One region of the Kitasatospora sp. NPDC001540 genome, then DNA from elsewhere that is predicted to be linked to it. Evidence: riboswitches for the same ligand, from Rfam matches in the RefSeq annotation. Region 1 holds a riboswitch; each other region holds the start of a gene.

What was found. A riboswitch is a leader RNA that binds a small molecule or an ion and turns the genes downstream of it on or off. The one in region 1 is predicted to bind cyclic di-AMP.
Region 2: it holds a riboswitch for cyclic di-AMP, as region 1 does, so the genes downstream of both, ACFY00_RS01470 (NlpC/P60 family protein) here and ACFY00_RS21105 (transglycosylase family protein) in region 1, are expected to answer to the same signal.
Region 3: it holds a riboswitch for cyclic di-AMP, as region 1 does, so the genes downstream of both, ACFY00_RS28670 (transglycosylase family protein) here and ACFY00_RS21105 (transglycosylase family protein) in region 1, are expected to answer to the same signal.

The regions. Positions count from the first base shown of each region.
Region 1 is NZ_JBIAVO010000017.1:127,020-131,456, forward strand. Features, by position in the region: gene eno (phosphopyruvate hydratase) at 1-1,234, opposite strand, end outside; gene ACFY00_RS21105 (transglycosylase family protein) at 1,558-2,262, opposite strand; cyclic di-AMP (ydaO/yuaA leader) riboswitch at 2,266-2,464, opposite strand; gene ACFY00_RS21110 (cytochrome P450) at 2,697-3,941, opposite strand; gene ACFY00_RS21115 (SDR family NAD(P)-dependent oxidoreductase) at 4,098-4,437, shown strand, end outside.
Region 2 is NZ_JBIAVO010000001.1:322,345-326,781, forward strand. Features, by position in the region: gene ACFY00_RS01460 (NYN domain-containing protein) at 1-231, shown strand, start outside; gene ACFY00_RS01465 (NlpC/P60 family protein) at 429-1,466, shown strand; cyclic di-AMP (ydaO/yuaA leader) riboswitch at 1,831-1,984, shown strand; gene ACFY00_RS01470 (NlpC/P60 family protein) at 1,995-3,065, shown strand; gene ACFY00_RS01475 (NlpC/P60 family protein) at 3,274-4,335, shown strand.
Region 3 is NZ_JBIAVO010000030.1:82,974-87,410, forward strand. Features, by position in the region: gene ACFY00_RS28660 (AMP-dependent synthetase/ligase) at 1-53, opposite strand, end outside; gene ACFY00_RS28665 (hypothetical protein) at 289-489, opposite strand; gene ACFY00_RS28670 (transglycosylase family protein) at 597-1,895, opposite strand; cyclic di-AMP (ydaO/yuaA leader) riboswitch at 1,880-2,049, opposite strand; gene ACFY00_RS28675 (hypothetical protein) at 2,496-4,437, shown strand, end outside.

The DNA of each region.
Region 1 (4,437 bases):
CGTCGTCGAGGATCTCCTCGATGCGCAGCAGCTGGTTGTACTTGGCGACGCGCTCGGAGCGGGCCGGGGCGCCGGTCTTGATCTGGCCGCAGTTGGTGGCGACGGCGAGGTCGGCGATGGTGACGTCCTCGGTCTCGCCGGAGCGGTGCGACATCATGCAGCGGTAGCCGTTGCGCTGGGCCAGCTCGACGGCGTCCAGGGTCTCGGTGAGCGAGCCGATCTGGTTGACCTTCACCAGCAGCGCGTTGGCGGTGCCGGTCTCGATGCCCTTGCGCAGGCGCTCCGGGTTGGTGACGAACAGGTCGTCGCCGACCAGCTGGACCTTGTCGCCGATCGCGTCGGTGATGGCCTTCCAGCCGTCCCAGTCCGACTCGTCCAGCGGGTCCTCGATGGAGACCAGCGGGTAGTCGGCGACCAGCTCGGCGTAGTACGCGATCAGGTCGGCGGAGGAGAGCGCCTTGCCCTCGAACTGGTAGGCGCCGTCCTCGAAGAACTCGGAGGCGGCGACGTCCAGGGCCAGGGCGACGTCCTTGCCCGGGGTGTAGCCGGCCTTCTTGATCGCCTCGGTGATGAGGTCGAGGGCCTCGCGGTTGGAGTCCAGGTTCGGGGCGAAGCCGCCCTCGTCGCCCAGGCCGGTGGAGAGCCCGCGCTCCTTCAGCACGCCCTTGAGGGTGTGGTAGACCTCGACGCCCCAGCGGACGGCCTCGGAGAAGGACTCCGCGCCGATCGGGGCGATCATGAACTCCTGGATGTCGACGTTGGAGTCCGCGTGCGAGCCGCCGTTGAGGATGTTCATCATCGGGACGGGCAGCACGTGGGCGTTCGGGCCGCCCAGGTAGCGGAACAGCGGCAGGTCGCTGGCCTCGGAGGCGGCGTGCGCCACGGCGAGGGAGACGCCCAGGATGGCGTTGGCGCCGAGCGAGGACTTGTCCGGGGTGGCGTCCAGGTCGAGCATGGCCTGGTCGATGAGGCGCTGCTCGGTGGCGTCGTAGCCGACCAGCTCGGGGCCGATCTGCTCGATCACGGCGAGGACGGCCTTCTCGACGCCCTTGCCGAAGTAGCGGTTCTTGTCGCCGTCACGGAGCTCCAGGGCCTCGAAGGCACCGGTGGAGGCACCCGACGGGACAGCCGCGCGACCGGTGCTGCCGTCGTCGAGACCGACCTCGACCTCGACCGTGGGGTTGCCGCGGGAGTCGAGGATCTCACGGGCTACGACGACATCAATGGACGGCACGAGGCATCTCCTAGCGGAAGCGGATGTGTGGTCGTTACGACCAGAGCCTAGCCGCACACCGCGCCGCGGCCACGCTCGGCCGGGCCCCGTCTCACGGTGTGGCCGGGCTACTCATCGGTAGTTCACCTGATTGACGGCCGGTCCGCCGCCCCCGGCAGCGCGAACTGCCCGGTGCGCACCGGGAGCGGACGGAACGTCAGGGGACGCGGCCCTCGTCAGGGCGGCGGCGGGGCCTCGTCAGGCCGCCCGCCCCTCGCGTCCCGGATGCCGGGACCGGTTCCGGACCGGCTCGGGACCCGGGCTCGGACCGGGCCCGGACCGGCTCAGAGGGCGAGCACCTGGCCGGGCACGATCAGGTCGGGGTCGGCACCGATCAGCTCGTGGTTGGCCTGGTAGATCCGCTCCCAGCCGCCGGACACGTTCTGCGCGGCGGCGATGCCGGAGAGCGTGTCGCCGTCCTGGACGGTGTAACCGCCGGCGGCCGTGTTCTGCGGGGCGGCCTGGGGCTCGGCGGCCTGCGGCTCGGCGGGAGTGGCGGGGGCAGCGGGCTTCGCGGGCTTCTTCGACTGCGAGCCCTTCGGCTGCCGGGGGGCGGTCGGGCGCTCCTGGGAGCGCGAGGCGGCGTCCTCGGAGGTGTCGGCAGGCGCGCCGCCCTTGACGAGCCCGGCCCGCTTGGAGCAGACCGGCCAGGCGCCGGGGCCCTGGGAGGCGAGCACCCGCTCGGCCACCGCGATCTGCTGGGCGCGGCTGGCCTGGTCGGCGCGGGCCGCGTACTGGCCGCCGCCGAAGGCGCGCCAGGTGGAGGAGGTGAACTGCAGGCCGCCGTAGAAACCGTTCCCGGTGTTGATGCTCCAGTCGCCGCCGCTCTCGCACTGGGCCACGCGGTCCCAGGTGTCGACGGGTGCGGCTACCGCTCCGGTGGCGGCGAGCAGTGGCAGGGCCAGGCCGACCGAGGCCACGCCGGCGGCGGCGATGACCTTCTCGGCCTTGGTACTACGGCGGTGGCGGGCGGTGTTGGCGAACAGCACGGGACGTCCTCTCCGCACGCCTGCGAGGTGAGCTGTCGGGTTCGGACCGGGAGGTTGGCCCGGCCGCCGGTCGCTCCGGACGCGGTTGCGCCCGCCGCTCGGCGGCCTCACCCCAAGCCGTTGGGACTACGGCGTTCACACTGGTTCCCCCGCTCCTGTCCGGTACCTGGTAGGTGGCCCGAGGACGCGGCGGACAGGACTCGGCGTGCCGCGATCGGGGCCCGCAGCTGCGGGCATGTCGGAGAGTAGGCAAAGCTGACGAGCAATCACAAGCTCATATCACCATGATCACGCCGAAATTACGGATCCTCGAATCTCGTACACGAACGATCCAGGTATGTCCGGATTCGTTCCGAACCGGCGTGCGACGCGCGCCCCCGCCCCGGCGCGTCGTCGGCCCGGTCGGACGGCGTGTCGCGGGTGCCGAAACGGCGTCAGCGGGGCGTGAAGGAGACCGGGAGGTCGCGCAGACCGCGCATGATCAGTCCGCCCCGCCAGCGCAGGTCCGCCGGATCGGCGGCCAACCGGACGTCCGGAAGCCTGGTCAGTAGGCTGCCGATCGCGCGCTGCCCCTCAAGCCGGGCCAGCGGGGCGCCGATGCAGTAGTGGATGCCGTGACCGAAACCCAGGTGCGGGTTGTCCGAGCGGGCCAGGTCGAGGGTGTTCTCGGCGGAGAACCGGGCCGGGTCGCGGTCCGCCGCGGCCAGCACCACCAGCACCGGGTCGCCGACCGGGATGTCCACCCCGCCGATGGCCAGCGGCGCGGTGGCGAACCGCCAGGTGGCCAGCTCCACCGGGCCGTCGTAGCGCAGGAGTTCCTCGACGCCGGTCTCCAGCAGGCCCGACTCGCCGCGGTCCAGCGACTGCTGGAGCAGGGTGCGCTGGTCCGGGTTGCGCAGCAGCGCGTACATGCCGTTGCCGATGAGGTTGATGGTGGTCTCGAAGCCGGCGAAGAGCAGGATGAAGGCCATCGCCGCGGCCTCGTTCTCGGTCAGGTGCTCGCCGTGGTCACCGGCCCGGATCAGGCCGGAGATCAGGTCGTCGCCCAGGTCGGCCCGCTTGCGGTGGATCAGGTCGGCCAGGTAGCCGCGGATCTGCTTGACCGCGCGGCCGACCCCTCCCCTCTTACCGCCGGTGTGGCGGATCATCATGCCCGCCCAGTCGCGCAGGTCGTCCTGGTCCTCGGCGGGGACGCCGAGCAGGTCGCAGATCGCGTAGATGGGGAGCGGGAAGGCGAACTCGTGGATCAGGTCGGCCTCGCCGCGGGCCGCGAAGGAGTCGATCAGCCGGTCGGTGAGCTGCTGCACCCGCGGCTCGAACTCGGCCACCCGGCGCGGGGTGAACGCCTTGGAGACCAGGCGGCGCAGCCGGGTGTGGTCGGGCGGGTCGATGTTCAGCAGGTGGGTCATCAGGTCGGCCTGCCGCTCCCCCGGGATGCCGACCCGGCCGCTGCGGTGGGCCTGCTCGCTGTGGTGCGCCGGGTTCTTCGACAGCCGGGCGTCCGCCAGCGCCTGCCGCGCGTCCGCGTAGCGGGTGACCAGCCAGGCGTCCACCCCGCTCGGCAGGGTGGTGCGGTGCACCGGCGCGTGCTCGCGCAGCCAGGCGTACGCCGGGTAGGGGTCGGCCGCGAACTCCCAGGTGAAGAGTTGCGGATGGGGGGCGTGGGGCTGATCTGGCATGTCTTGACCGTATCGGGAAGCACCACCGCGTGAGTCTGGTCACCTGGTGGGTAATCCCTGTTGCGGAGCGTCGGGGCGCGCCTACGATCCTCCGATAACCACAGTGGGCGACGTGCGGGTCGGCCACGGGTTCGCCCTCGGAAAGGGGAGCAGACCATGCGAGTAGCCGGTGCAGTGGTGGTCATCGCGGTGCTCGACGGAGGTTCGGGGGCCGACCTGGCCCGCCGCTTCTCCGCCGCCGGTGCCGCCGGTCTGCTCATCGCCGACCTGCGCCCCGGCATCGCCGAGGACCTCGCGGCCGAACTCGACCGCCCCGGCTGCCCGGTGGTCGGCGTCTCCGGCGACATCCACCACCCGGCCGACATCGCCGCGCTGGTCGACACCGCCGTCAAGCACCTCGGCCCGATCGACCTGTTCGCGGTCGCGGGCCCGGACGGCGAGCGGATCGTCCAGCTCGCCGACCTGCCCGGTCACCTGAACCCGCTGGCCGAGGTCC
Region 2 (4,437 bases), on a different contig from region 1:
CAGGACCTGGACGTGCCGGTGATCATGGCCCCGCCGCGCGGCGTGCGGGTGCGGTTCAGCCGCACCGGGGAGACCGCGGACGAGCTGATCCGCCGCCTGGTGCGGGCCGAGCCGCAGGGGCGGCCGGTGGTGGTGGTCTCCGCGGACCGGGAGGTCGCGGACGGGGTGCGCAAGGCGGGTGCCCGGCCGGTGGCCTCGGTGCTGCTGCTCAACCGGCTGGCGCGCAGCTGAGCGGGTGGCTGGGGCGAGGTCAGGGGGCCGCCCGGCGGCCGGAGTGTGACGGTCCGGTGAAGGGGGTCGTGCGGGGCGGGCCGGAAGCCCCTCGGGAGTGGACGCGGGGGTGGGGACTTCACTAGGGTCTGGCGTCAAACCTATATTCCGGACTGTCACTCGTTGGGGTGAGTCCAGCAGGAAGAAGGAGCACCCCCTTGGCCTCCCACCGCCGTCCCAAGCAGCCGAGCCGTGCGCGGATCTCCGTGTTCACCGCCGCCGCCGCGACCGCGGTCGCCCTGACGGCCCAGGCCAGCGCGCACGCCGCCCCGGCCCAGCCGAACAAGGACGAGGTCAAGGCGCAGGTCGACAAGCTGCTGGAGGAGCAGGAGCAGGCGGCCGAGAAGTACAACGGCGCCAAGGAGCGGGCCGACCAGCTGCGCAAGCAGGCCGCCGACCTGCAGGACCAGGTGGCCCGCGGCCAGGAGCAGTTGACCGAACTGGCCTCCGGGCTCTCGGTGGTGGCCGCCGACCAGTACCGGCAGGGCGGCGTCGACCCGTCGATGCAGCTGATGCTCTCCTCCGACCCGGACCAGTACCTCACCAAGGCGTCCTCCTTCGACCAGGCCGCCAGCACCCAGGCCGAGACGCTGAAGTCGCTCAAGGACCAGCAGCGCCGCCTGGACCAGCAGAAGCAGGAGGCCGCCCAGGTCCTCAGCGAGCTGGACAGCCAGACCCAGGCGCTCAACGACGCCAAGAACGACGTGAACAGCAAGCTCGCCGAGGCGCAGAAGCTGCTGGCCAAGCTGAGCGCCGCCGACCGGGCCGCGATCCTGCAGGGCAGCGGCGGCAGCGCCTCGCGCAGCGCCTCCCGGGTCGACCCGAGCACCCTGCCGCAGGCCAGCGGCTACGCGGCGACCGCCGTGGCGGCCGCGCTCGGCAAGCAGGGCTCGCCGTACGTCTGGGGCGCCACCGGGGCCAGCACCTTCGACTGCTCGGGCCTGATGGTGTGGGCGTACAAGCAGGCGGGCGTCTCGCTGCCGCGCACCTCGCAGTCGCAGGGCAGCTACGGCGTGAACGTGGGCACCGACTGGCACAACGCGCAGCCGGGCGACCTGGTCGTCTACTACAGCGACCGGCACCACGTGGGCATGTACATCGGCAACGGCCTGGTGGTGCACGCGCCGCGCACCGGTGACGTGGTGAAGACGATGAAGGTCGACACCCTGCCGATCTCCACCATCCGCCGGGTCTGACCGCCCGGCGAACCGGACAAACGCCCCGCAGGGCGACAACTGACGCCTCGTGACACGCCCGGCCGGGTCGAGATCTCCCTGTGATCTGCGACACGTCCGGGCGTGGTGTTTCTCGACCACATGGTGAGAATTACTACGCTCCGTGTAATGGATTGATCACGTTCGGTCAGATTTGCCGGGGTATTTGATTCAGAATCAGATTTTTTTCCGACAAGGATTTGAACGGATCACGGATCGGTTACTAGGGTCTTGCCTCGACCACCGCAGAGTCGATCGCCCAAGGGGGGCGGCGGCGGAGGTCGCCGCCGAGTCCGTGACGCAGCGGGCAGACCGTCAACACCGGGTCTGCTGACGGGATACCCCCGCGGGGGTGCTGTCGAACGGAGCCGGGGAACCACGTTCCCCCGGGGTGAATCGGCGCCAGGTCGACCGCCGTGCGCGGTCGGTGAGGCGCCGTAGGGCCTTTCTTCCGGCCCGAACCCGTCAGCTCACCCGGTAGGCGGTGTGAGGAAGAAGGAGTCCGCCTTCGTGGCGTCCCATCGCCGTCCCAAGCCCGTCGGCCGTGCCCGGGTCTCGATTCTCACTGCCACCGCCGCCGCTGCCGTGGCGCTGTCCGCCCAGGGCGGGGCGCACGCCGACCCCGCGCCGACCAAGGACCAGGTCAAGCAGCAGGTCGACCAGCTCAACGAAGAGGCCGAGGTCAAGACGGAGGCGCTCAACGCCTCCGTCGAGAAGCAGCAGGAGCTGCAGAAGCAGGTCGGCCAACTGCAGGACCAGCTCGCCCGGCAGCAGGAGCAGGTGACCACCGCCCAGGAGGGCCTGGCGGGCATCGCCGCCGAGCAGTACCGCACCGGCAACATGCCGCAGACCATGCAGCTGATGCTCTCCAGCAGCCCGGACGCCTTCCTCGGCCAGGCCGGCACCATGAACGCGGTCGGCTCCACCCAGGCCGACCTGCTGAAGACCTTCAAGAACGAGCAGGCCAAGCTCGACGCCCAGCGCAAGGAGGCGGAGGCCAAGCTCGCCGAGCTGGACGCCACCACCAAGTCCCTGCAGGCGGACAAGGAGGAGGTCAAGGCGAAGCTGGCCAAGGCGCAGGACCTGCTCAACACGCTGACCCAGCAGGAGCGCGAGCAGCTCGCCGCCGCCGAGGCCAAGGCCGCCGCGGACGCCAAGGCGCAGGCCGACGCCGCGCAGCGGGCCTCCCGCGACACCGTCCGGGTGGAGCTGAACGCCCCGGCGTCCTCCAGCTTCTCGGGCAACGCGGTCGGCGCGGCGGTCTCCAAGCTGGGCAGCTGGTACGCGTACGGCGCGGCCGGGCCCAGCACCTTCGACTGCTCCGGCCTGATGCAGTGGGCCTACAAGCAGGCCGGGGTCTCCATCCCGCGCACCTCGCAGGCGCAGGCCGGGGCGGGCACCAGCCTGGGCACCAACATCGCCAACGCCCGGCCGGGCGACCTGATCATCTACTACGGCGACCAGCACCACGTCGGCATGTACGTCGGCAACGGGCAGATCATCCACGCCCCGCACACCGGCGCGCAGGTCCGCTACGAGTCGGCGACGGCCATGCCGATCAACCGGATCGTCCGGATCTGACGGCCCGTCCGAGCCCGCGGCCCGGTACCCCGCACGGGGTGCCGGGCCGCTCTCGTCTGATTGTCCGATTCGCGGTCAAATATTCGGTGCTGTCGGGGTTTGGACTGGATCGTTCTGACTCGCTAACCTCTGCCCCCGGGCCCCCGCGAGGACGGCCGTCCGACCGCGGACGGCGGCGGAGGCCGGCCGCAGAACGGAGCCGTCGCACGTGTCCGTGCACCGCCGCACCCCACTGCCCGGCGTCCAGCGCCTCGCCCGGGCCCTGGCGCTCACCGCCGCGGCCACCAGCGCGCTCGGACTGACCGTGGGCGGGGCCGCCGCCGCCCCGCTCGCCCCGGCCGACCCGCCGAACCGCAGCGAGGTCAAGCAGCAGGTCGACCAGCTCTACGAGGAGGCCGAGCGGGCCTCGGAGAAGTACAACGCCGCCCAGGAGCAGCAGAGGCGGCTGCTGGCCGAGGCCGGCTCCCTGCAGGACCAGGTCGCCGCCGGGCAGGAGGAGATCAACCGGATGCGCGGCGACCTGGCCGCCGTCGCCGCCGCCCAGTACCGCAGCCAGGGCCTGGACCCCACCGTCCGCCTGATGTTCGACCAGGACCCGGCCGGGTACCTGACCGGCGCCCGCTCGCTCGAACAGGCCACCGCCCGGCAGGCCGACAGCCTGCGCGAGCTCGCCGAGCGGCAGCGGCGGCTCGACGAGCGGCGGCACGAGGCCGGGGCCAAGCTCGCCGAGCTGGAACAGGTCCGACAGGAGTTGGCCGCCGCCAAGGAGGACGTCCGCGAGCGGCTGGCCGGGGCCCAGCGGCTGCTGAACGGCCTCGCCCCCGCCGAGCGGGCCAGGATGGCCGCCGACGACGCCCGGGAGGCCAGGCAGCGCGCCGCCCGCGGCGCTGACCGGATCGACCTGGGCAACCAGCCGCCCTCCTCCGACCGCGCCGCCGTCGCGCTGGCCGCCGCCATCTCCAAGATCGGCTCCCCCTACGTCTACGGATCCACCGGCCCCGGCACCTTCGACTGCTCCGGTCTGATGTACTGGTCGTGGCGGCAGGCCGGAGTGACCCTGCCGCGGACCTCGCAGGCGCAGGCTTCGGCCGGCCGGCGGGTGAGCCTCGCCGACGCCCGGCCCGGAGACCTGGTGATCTTCTACAGCGACAGGCACCACGTCGGCATGTACGCCGGCGGGGGCGTCGTCGTGCACGCGCCCTACCCCGGCGCCCGGGTCCGGTACGAGAGCGTCAGCGCGATGCCGGTCAACACGGTGGTGCGGGTCTGAGCCTCGTCGACGAACCCCTGGTCACCGACCTGCCGCCGGCCGCCGGGCCGCCGCCGCGGGCCGGTGCCCCGCTGTCCCGGCGCGCCGCCCTGCTGCTGGCCG
Region 3 (4,437 bases), on a different contig from region 1:
ACCTCGACGGGCGGGCGGGGGGCGCGGGCGGCACGGGTGAGGGGGTGTGCCATGGCGAACTCCCTTGGGTGGGGTGGGGGTTCGCTCAGGGTAGGTACTCGCCGGTAAACTTACTAGACGGTAAGTTGCTTGACAGTGGCGGGAAGTGGCACCGGGTTCTGTTACTACGGCCCGAAGCAGCACGGACCTCCGATGGGTTCCGACCAGCAGCAGCTCGGACTCGCCGTTCCCCGAGCCCCTGATGGGGCTCTCTGATGGGGCTCCCTGGCGAGGCTCCCTGGTGGGGCGTCAGCCCTCTTCGGGGGTGGGGGGCTTGGGGAGGAGGCGTTCGCCGTCGCGGGTGCCGCCGGTGCGGGCGATGGTGCGGCGGTCGGTGGAGAGGTAGTCGCGGACGACCAGTTCCACCGCGTCCTGGGGGTTGGTGGCGCCGACGCGCATCATCACTTCCAGGGCCAGGTCCGCGTCCAGCGTGATCGTCACTTTCGCCATGGTGCTGCTCCCCGGTCGTCGAGCGTCGAGCCTTCTCGGGCCGAGGATAGGCCGCTGCCCCCGGGGTCGACCAGGGTCCCCGGGGGCAGCGGCGGTCGTGCTCGCGATCAGACGCGGCCCGCGAAGTCGGGGGCCCAGTTCGCGATGGTCTCGGTGCGGACGCCGGAGCGCGGGTTCGCGGCCTCGACGTACTTGCCGTCGCCCACGTACAGCGCGACGTGGTAGACGCCCGAGTTGGCACCGTTGTTGGACCAGAACAGCAGGTCGCCCGGCTGCAGGCTGTCCAGCGAGACGCGGGTCGAGTAGTCCGCCTGGTCGGCGGCGACGCGCGGCAGGCTGATGCCGGCCTGGCGGAAGGCGGCCTGGGTCAGGCCCGAGCAGTCCCAGCCGCCGTTGCCGGTGCCGCCGTAGACGTACGCCTGGCCGACCTTGGACAGCGCGAAGTCGATCGCCGCGGCCTTGGAGCCGGTCGCCTTGGTGGCGGCGGTCGCGGTGGTGGCGGTGGTGGTCGCGGCCTTCGCGGTGCTGGTGGTCGCGGTGCTCGCGGTGCCGGTCGAGGACTTGGCGGCGGAGCGGCCGTTCTTCCAGGACGAGCCCTTGTACGAGGACGAGGACGAGGCCGAGGAGGAGGACTTGGCGGCCGGGGCAGACTGCTGCGCGGTGCTGCTGCCGCCGCCCAGCGAGAGCTGCTGACCCGGGTAGATCACGTCCGGGCCCTCGGTGAGGACAGAGCGGTTCAGGTCGTACAGCTTCTGCCAGCCGCCGTCCACGTGCTGGCTCTGCGCGATCGCGGACAGCCAGTCGCCCGCCACGACGGTGTAGGTGCCGCCGGCCTGCTGCTGGGTGCCCTGCTCGGCCTGCGGCTGGGCCTGGGTCTGGGCCTGCTGCGACTTGCCCTGCGACCAGGAGTGCTGGGACCAGCCCGTGCTGCCGTCGCTCTGGGGCTGGGCCTGGGGCTGGGTCTGGGCCTTGGGCTGCGACTGGGTGGAGGTGGAGGTGGAGGTGTCGACCTGGGGGGCGCCGCCGCCCTTGGTCAGACCGGCCTGGATGGAGCAGACGGGCCAGGCGCCGGGGCCCTGGGAGGCGAGCACCTTCTCGGCGATCGCGATCTGCTGGTCCTTGGTGGCGAGGTCGGCGCGCGAGGCGTACGCGGTGCCGCCGAACTCGGCCCAGGTGGAGGAGGTGAACTGCAGGCCACCGTAGAAGCCGTTGCCGGTGTTGATGGACCAGTTGCCGCTGGACTCGCACTGGGCGACCTTGTCCCAGGTGGCGACCGTGGCGGCGGAGGCGGTGCCGGTGGTCAGGCAGGGGATGCTGAGACCGATGCCGACGACGCCGGTGGTGGCGATCAGACGGCGGGCTCGCTTGGCGCTGATGGGCAGCATGAAGAAGCGTTCCTCTCCCACGCCTGCGAGGTGAGCTGTCGGATTCGGGCTGGAGTTGCCCGGCCGCGCGCACCGCGTGGTGCGCCCGGCTTCACCCCAAGCCCCGTACGGCCTCTCGGCCGCCCGGGGCGACTTACCTGGTTCCCCCGCCCCTGCCGTGGTGCGTTGTGCATGAGCCGGCCCACCCGGTGGCAGGACTCGGCGTCCCGGGTGAGCTGGGTCCGTGTGTCCACGAACGTGGGCAGGAGATTAAGCGGACTTAAGGGGAATTCGCAAATGCCTGTGATCGCCGTCACTCCGTTCGGAATTCGCGATCAAGGGATATTCGGCGAACTTCCCGGGCTGCGGCGGAGTCTGGCCGCGCGTCAGGCGGTAGGTGATCTTGCGCCCCTTTTGATGCATTATGCCGCTCTGTGGGTGGATATTCGGCTTATGCGGGGTCTTGGGAGAGGGTGTTTGTGCCCTTTTCCCGTTTCGTCCGGCCCGCCCGGGGTGGTCGAACGGATGACTGACGGTACGTCAGAATGCTTAAGGAAAAGGGAAGATGCCGCTTTCCGGCGACCGTTCCGCCTATGCTGCCCCCGACGACTCGGGGTCCCGGACCCCGGAAGGGCGGCCGAGGTGGAACAGCAGCGCGAGGGCGGGCAGCAGCCGGGACGGCACCGGCGGCCGCTGGTCGGTCGGCGCAGGATGCTGACCTGGCTGGCGGTCGGGACGGTGACGGCGGTCGGCGGGGGAACGGTCCTGCGGCAGTCGCTGGCCGGGGCCGACGAGCCGGCCGCCCGGCCCGCACCGGGCGGCGGCACCCCGTCGGGCCACCAGCACGGCACCGGCGCCCCGCCGTCCGCCTCCGGCCGCCCGCAGCAACCCGCCCCGCCGCCCCCGCCGGTCGACCAGGGCGGCCGCAAGTGGTCGGACGCCAAGGGCTGGGGCGGCAAGCCGCCCGGCCCCGGCAGCGCGGTGCGGATCACCGACAAGGTGGTGCTGGACACCGACGCGCGGGTCGGCTCGCTGCTGGTGGAGAAGAGCGGCTCGCTGGTGTTCGCCGCCGACCGGTCGCTGACCCTGTCCAGCACCGGGAACGTCGAGGTGCGCGGCGTCCTGGCGCTGGCCCCCGACGGCGCGCACACCCACACCCTGCGCTTCCCCGAGGTCGACGAGCGCCGCTTCGCCGGGGGCGGCATGACGGTCGTCGACACCGACACCGGTCTGTGGGTCACCGGCCAGGGCTACCTGCGCCTGGACGGCGCCCCCCGCACCGCCTGGGTGCGCGCCGCCACCGCGCTGGGCCCCGGCGACACCGTGATCAAGCTGGCCGCCGCGCCCGCGGGCTGGCAGCCCGGCGACGAACTGGCCGTCACCCCCACCGCGCCGCCCGACACCGACGGCTTCTCCACCTCGTACGACCTGGTGACCGTCAAGCAGGTGGACGGCGCCACCGTCACGCTGACCGGCCCGCTGCAGCACGCCCACCCGCGGGTGGCGATCGGGGGCGGGGCGAGCTTCGGCGCCGAGGTGCTCAACCTCAGCCGCAACGTCCGGGTCGAGGGCACCGAGAGCGGGCGGGCGCACGTCCACCTCACCTCCAGCCGCCCGGCCGACGTCCGGCACGCCGCGCTGCGCTGGCTCGGGCCGCGGGCGAACGGCAAGGACAGCTGGAACGGGAAGCCCGTGACCGAACCGGTGCTCGGCCGGTACGGGCTGCACTTCCACATGCTGCTGGACACCTCGCGCGGCACCGTGGTCGAGGGCGTGGTCGTCCGCGACACCGGCAGCCACGCCTTCGTGCCGCACGCCAGCCACGGCATCACCTTCCGCGGCTGCATCTCCCACGACACCTGGGAGGACGCGTACTGGTGGGACGGGCCGATCGACACCCGCACCCCGCAGGGCCCCTCCGACGACATCGCCTACGAGGGCTGCGTCGCCTCCCGCACCGTCTACGAGCCCAACCCGCGCGGCTACCGGCTCACCGGGTTCAGCCTCGGCGCCGGGACGGGCTCCTCGGCCCGGGACTGCGTGGCCGTCGGCGTCCAGGGCGCCACCGGTGCGTCCGGCTACGAGTGGCCGGAGACCAGCGAGGGCGTCTGGACCTTCGAACGCTGCCTGGCGCACAACAACCTGGAGAACGGCGTCTTCGTCTGGCTCAACGCCGAGCACCACCACACCGTCACCCAGTACGCGGCCTACCACAACGGCGGCTGGGGCATCGAGCACGGCGCCTACCTGAACGACTTCGACTACACCGCCTCCGTGCTGTACGGCAATGCCGCGGGCGGCATCGCCGTGCACGCGCTCGGCCGCGACAAGGGCACCGTCTTCGACGGGCTGCTGATCGACGCCGCCGGGCAGTCCGACTACGCGGTCAGCACCCTCAAGCACCAGCTCGCGGGCGAGCCCGTCACCCTCAGCCGCAGCCGACTGACCGGCTACCGCAAGGCCGGGGTCGCGTTCCGGGCCACCGACGACGGCCGGCCCGACGACATCGCCGTGCTGGACTGCGAGTTCGGCGGCGCCAAGGGCAGCGAGCTGTGGCTCGACCCGGAGGCGCCCGAGCCGAAGC